DNA from 2 places in the Alteromonas sp. 76-1 genome. Region 1 is predicted to be linked to the other one. Evidence: predicted binding sites of a transcription regulator. Region 1 holds the regulator's gene; the other holds the start of a gene.

What was found. Region 1 encodes sigma-54, which starts transcription at its own class of promoters, with help from an activator protein. Its sites were predicted from a motif close to GTTGGCACGNNNNTNGNNT; they were not measured.
Region 2: a site for sigma-54 is predicted at 1,892-1,910, ahead of ALT761_RS06810 (DUF4097 family beta strand repeat-containing protein). Genes of this name have one in related genera too.

The regions. Positions count from the first base shown of each region.
Region 1 covers NZ_LR136958.1:858,776-861,990, reverse strand. Annotated here, with positions in the region: gene lptB (LPS export ABC transporter ATP-binding protein) at 1-716, shown strand, start outside; gene ALT761_RS03625 (RNA polymerase factor sigma-54) at 792-2,276, shown strand; gene hpf (ribosome hibernation promoting factor) at 2,306-2,593, shown strand; gene ptsN (PTS IIA-like nitrogen regulatory protein PtsN) at 2,602-3,045, shown strand; gene rapZ (RNase adapter RapZ) at 3,084-3,215, shown strand, end outside.
Region 2 covers NZ_LR136958.1:1,607,224-1,610,438, forward strand. Annotated here, with positions in the region: gene dkgB (2,5-didehydrogluconate reductase DkgB) at 1-508, shown strand, start outside; gene ALT761_RS06805 (sugar O-acetyltransferase) at 567-1,130, opposite strand; gene ALT761_RS06810 (DUF4097 family beta strand repeat-containing protein) at 1,162-1,833, opposite strand; gene arsC (arsenate reductase (glutaredoxin)) at 2,362-2,778, shown strand; gene ALT761_RS06820 (DUF445 domain-containing protein) at 2,782-3,215, shown strand, end outside.

The DNA.
Region 1 (3,215 bases):
TGAGCGCACAGAGCCTTGCAAAGGCTTATAAAGCACGTCAAGTGGTTCGCGATGTAAGCTTATCAGTATCGACGGGGCAAATCGTTGGACTACTCGGCCCTAATGGTGCCGGTAAAACGACTACCTTCTACATGATTGTTGGCTTAGTTCCCTTAGATAAGGGCAAAATCAGTATTGATGACAGCGAATTAACTCACGAGCCCATGCACGAACGTGCTCGCCGCGGTATTGGGTATTTGCCGCAAGAAGCCTCTATTTTTAGAAAATTGACGGTGTTTGAGAACATCATGGCTATCTTGCAAACCCGTAAAGGGTTAAGTTCATCAGAACAAGAACAAGAAGCCGATGCGCTACTTGATGAATTTAATATCAACCATATACGTAATAGTACGGGTATGAGTTTATCCGGTGGTGAACGCCGCCGAGTAGAAATCGCACGAGCATTAGCAGCCGATCCGCAATTTATTTTGCTTGATGAGCCATTTGCTGGTGTTGATCCTATATCGGTTAATGATATAAAGAAGATCATTCAACATCTTCGTGACAGAGGAATTGGAATCCTCATCACCGATCACAACGTAAGAGAAACACTGGATGTGTGTGAGAAAGCGTATATTGTGAGCCAAGGCGAACTCATCGCGCAAGGGACGGCAGAACAAGTTTTAAGTAATCAGAAAGTAAGGGATGTATACCTAGGAGAACAATTCAGGCTATAGTTACTGTAACCGAATTGTCATTTTCAGTTTTAAGCACGGGTATATTCACAACAAGAGTTTAAAAATAAGACGTAGATGAAACCATCTTTACAGCTAAAGTTCAGTCAACAACTTACCATGACACCGCAGTTGCAGCAGGCAATCAAGCTGCTGCAGTTGTCTACGCTCGACCTGCAGCAAGAGATTCAGGAAGCACTTGACTCAAACCCTCTTTTAGAAGTTGAAGAAGGCGGTGATGACCACCCGGTTGAGAAAAACAACATGGATGGTGACGACCCTTCTGTGGAAGCGGCTCCCACTGCATCTAGCGATTCGTTGGAAGCTGGTGACGCGCTTGAAAAGAACGACCTTCCCGACGAGTTGCCAATCGACAGCACATGGGATGAGTATTACTCGGCCTCTTCTGCCCCCGCTCCTGGCCCATCGAATAATGATGACGACCAACTGTTTCAGGGTGAAACCACCGACAATATTCAAGACCATTTGCTTTGGCAGATGCGTTTAACCCCGTTTTCAGATACAGACCGCGCCATTGCTACCGCCATTATCGACTCCATTGATGAATCTGGTTACCTTAACGTACCCATTGAACAGATTTTAGAATCGGTAAACTCTGACGATGTTGAAGAGTTGGTAGAAATGGACGAAGTTGAATGTGTACTAAAACGTATTCAAATGTTCGACCCTATTGGTTCAGGTTCACGTACACCGCAAGAATGTTTGCTCGTGCAGCTTCGCCAGTTCTCAGACGATACGCCATGGCTCACCGAAGCCAGACAGCTTATTAATGAGTACTCAGACCTGCTGAGCAGCAAAGATTACCGTACGTTAATGCGCAAGAGCCGTTTGAAAGAAGATCAACTTCGCGAAGCCATGCGCTTATTGCAAACGTTGAATCCTCGTCCTGGCAGTGCATTAATTACTAAAGAACCCGAATACGTTATTCCTGATGTTTCGGTAAACAAAAAGAATGGCCGTTGGGTAGTAGAACTTAATCCCGACAGCTTGCCAAAATTAAGCGTAAATCAACAATACGCTGCCATGAGCCGACGCTCTAAAAACAGCAGCGATTCGCAATTTATTCGCTCGCATATGCAAGAAGCCAAGTGGTTTATAAAAAGCCTTGAGTCAAGAAACGACACCTTGATGAAAGTAGCAAACTGTATTGTGCAGCAACAAATGGGCTTTTTCGAGCACGGCCCAGAAATGATGAAACCAATGGTGCTAAATGATGTCGCAGAAATGGTAGATATGCATGAATCCACCATTTCACGTGTCACCACGCAAAAGTATATGCATACCCCTCGTGGCATTTTCGAGTTGAAGTATTTCTTCTCTAGCCATGTAGCAACGGAATCTGGTGGTGAGTGTTCATCTACCGCTATTCGCGCGTTAATTAAAAAGCTTGTGGCAGCGGAAACGCCCAGCAAGCCATTAAGCGATAGCAAGATTGCTCAATTGTTGGCCGAACAAGGCATTAAAGTAGCCCGGCGGACAATAGCAAAATACCGGGAATCGTTATCGATTCCGCCGTCAAACCAACGCAAAAGCCTTATCTAAAGGCCTTGATAATTTAAGGAAGACGAAATATGCAAATCAACCTTACCGGTCATCATGTCGAAATTACTGACTCTTTGCGTAGCTATGTCGATACTAAGTTCAGCAAACTAGAGCGTCACTTTGATCACATATCTAATGTGCATGTCATCCTGAACGTCGAAAAACTCAATCAAAAAGCCGAAGCCACCATGCACCTTAGCGGCGCAGAAGTGTTTGCTTCATCTCATAATACAGACATGTATGCGGCGATAGACAGCATGATCGACAAACTCGACAGGCAAGTTATCAAGCATAAGGAAAAGCTGAAAAAGCACTAAATATTAGTATGGAAATTCAAGCCATAGTAAGTTTGGACCGCACCGAGTGTGCGGTTCAATGTAATAGCAAAAAGCGTATTCTTGAGATTATTAGCGACATTGCCGCTAAGAATAATCCCGACATCGATCAGGCCACAGTGCTAGCGAGCCTACTTGCCCGTGAACGAATGGGAAGTACGGGGATTGGCAATGGCATTGCATTGCCTCATGGTCGTTTACCGGGTTTAGAACACGTTATCGCCATTATTGTAACTAGTCACCCTGCCATCGATTTTGATGCGCTTGACGACCAGCCCGTAGATATATTCTTTGCCTTGTTGGTGCCTGAAGAGAAAACAGAAGGTCACTTACAAACACTCGCTACCGTGGCGGGTAAGCTAAGTGATAAAGAAACGGTGAAAGCCATTAGACGGGCCTCCACCAGTGACGACATTATTACGGCTTTAAGCTAAAAAAGCACAGCACCATATTTTTAGAGGGAGAAATGCAGGTGAAACTGATTATTATCAGTGGTCGATCCGGTTCAGGAAAATCAGTTGCGCTACGTGCCCTTGAAGACTTAGGTTACTATTGCGTAGATAATATTCCGGTTAACCTTCTCCCTACTCTTACCCATACCGTG
Region 2 (3,215 bases), 750 kb from region 1:
GCCTTACCCAGGTGATGACATTTCTTTAGAAGATTACTTGATGCGCTTGAAACAAGCTAAAGAGGTTGGTCTTACGCGCCATATCGGGGTGTCTAACTTCACAATAGATCAAATTGAACAGGCTGAGAAAATTCTAGGTAAGGGAGAGATTTACACCAACCAAATAGAGCTGCACCCGTTTATGCAGAACCGTCAAGTTGTACAAGCCTGCGAAGAGCGCGGTATCGGCGTAACGGCTTATATGCCATTTGCCGTCGGTGATGTAATGAAGGATGACACATTAAACGCTATAGCCGATGCGCATGACTCGAGTCCTGCTCAGGTGGTATTGGCATGGTTAGATAAAAAAGGGATTAACACCATTCCTTCTTCAACCAGCAAAGAGCACTTGGCGCAAAACTTTTCTTACACCGATATCTCACTTACAGATGATGATATTACCCGCATCGATGAACTAGATAACGGTGAGCGTATTGTTAATCCAGACTTTGCGCCTAAGTGGGATTAAAGGTTCGAGGGATTGACGCTAAGCTGGATTAATCGATATCTAGGTTAAGTAGGTATCGTTAACTTTCACCGTCAATATGCTTAATGATTTTGGCAGGATTACCGCCAATAACAACGTTGTCACCAAAGCTTTTGGTGACAACGGCCCCTGAAGCAACCACCACATTATTGCCTAAGGTAACACCTGGATTTATTACCGCCATACCGCCAATCCAACAATTGTGACCGAGAGTAATTGGCTTCGCGAACTCGATACCGGTTTGTCTAGATGTTGGATCGATAGGGTGTGTGGCAGTGTAAATACCTACTTGCGGTGCAATCATACAATTGTCACCGATAGTGACTTTAGCGGCATCCAATATGACGCAATTAAAATTAGCGTAAAAGTTTTCACCCACATGGATGTTTTCGCCATAATCACACTTGAAAGACGACTCTATGTATAGGCGTTTGCCCGTAGTGCCAAAAAGCGCCTTAAATTGACGAGTGCGGGCTTTGTGTTCTGTTTGACACGTAGCATTAAGCTCGTCCAATTTTATTCTGCAGGCCTTGCGTAATCCGGTTAACTCACGATCGCTAGGGTAGTAGAGTTCACCGGATAACATTTTCTGTTTTTCGTTCATGCCAATCTACATTTGGAATAATACCAAGACCTTACTTGCTAGATGAATAACTGACAATCACTTTTTCTTGTAGAGCGAGGTTAGCAATATCCATATTTACAGGGCGTTCAAGAATTATTGAGCCGCCGATAGAAACATCAGCGTCGATGGTGAGCTTAGGTTTTGTGCTATTTCTTTCCAGCCAGCCTTCATCACGCATCTTATAAATAATGTCGCCCTTAACTAAGGTATCGCCTTTAAGGGTGATGTCTCCATTCATACTTTCAATATTGTTCTCAACTACGCTGTCTACAATTTGAATATCACCATTAACCGTTTCTACGCTGCCTTGAATTGTACTTTGCTTTTCAATGTTTATATCACCGTTAACGGTTTCAATACTGTTAGTTACATGCAGATTCGATCCCGCATCAAGGTCGCCATTCACGATGTTGATTTCGTCAATGCGTACATGAGAACCTATTTCTACACCGCCGTTCACAACGCTAATATCTTCGGCCTGTGCATGATCTTCAATCGATACATTGCCATTGACCGAAGAAAGGTCGCCTACCGAGCGATGTTCTGCTACATCTACACTCCCAAACACGCTACTTATATCCTCTCCCTCTTGGGCACTGGCATTACCAACATGAATTACGCAGCCCGAAAGCAATGTTGTTGCTGCAAAAAATAGAGTGCTGGCAATAAGTGTTTTTTTCATCGTGAAGCCTTTTCAGTGTTGTTTAACGTTCTAAATTACTCATTAATGTATGTTTTTCTATCATAGAGCATGCCAAGATAAAAAAAATTTAATTATCAATGTGTTAATGGTTTATGTGTCATCTCTCAATCATAGTTTTTTATGACTTCACTAGATAATAGCGAAATACACCAATTGTTCGGCATTCAACTTATTTCTATTTGAATAGCTGAGCGCTCTAAAAGGTTGTTAATAAGGGTATCTTTGGTAACTAATCAAAAACCATAAGAATTGGACACACACTCGAATATGTCGGACACACACTTAAATCAAGCAGGTAGGACACACTCAAATAACAATAAATATGAATATGTAGGACACACACTTAAATGAGCAGTAAACAAACGCGACAGCCACTCAGTTGAGTTGACACACACTCAAATCAAGCAGGTTGGACACCCTCAAATGATAATAAATATGAAATATCATATGTGTTAAGCTGTTAATATCTAAATTCAGTAATTCACTTTTCCTACAAGGCCATAAATTATGATAGTTATTCACCATAACCCCGCCTGCGGCACATCTCGTAACGTGCTTAAAATTATTGAAGATGCTGGGTACTCGCCAATTGTTGTAGATTATTTAAACGAAGGTTGGACCCGTTCTCAGTTACTTGGTTTATTTGCAGCTGCGAACTTAACCCCTAGGCAGGCACTTAGGACAACAAAGTCACCTGCAGAAGAGTTAGGGTTACTGGATGAGTCTGTATCAGACGATATTTTGCTTGATGCTATGTTGGTACATCCAGTTTTGGTAAATAGGCCTATAGTTTGCACAGAAAAAGGCGTAGGGCTTTGTCGGCCTAGTGAAAAAGTACTCGACTTGCTACCTTCATGGCCATCAGGCCCTTATTTTAAAGAAGATGGTGAGCAAATATTAGATGAACTTGGTAAAAGGATGTAATTTATGCACGACAAACATTTGCAGTTAAAGCGAGCGAAGCAAAATGCATTAATTTGCTTGTTGATAGCCGCGGGTGTTTTCGTGAGTGCCATTGTCACGCAGGTGTATGTTCCGAGCTTGGCTAGTGCTAAATGGTTGGGGCTGATAAAAATGGCTAGTGAAGCTGCATTAGTCGGAGGCCTCGCCGACTGGTTTGCGGTAACAGCGCTATTCAAGCCCATACCTGCCCGGTATCCCATTCCTCATACCAATATTGTCGCGAGCAATAAAAAAGTGATAGCGCAAAATCTATCACTATTTGTTAAAGAGAAATTCTTTCATGCTAGTGCCATTGAAAATTTAATTGCGTCTAGTCAACCTGCAAAAGGGGCGGGGCGATGGTTGGAAGACCCTCAGCATGCGAAAAAATTAAGCCGATTTTTATGTGATGCACTCGC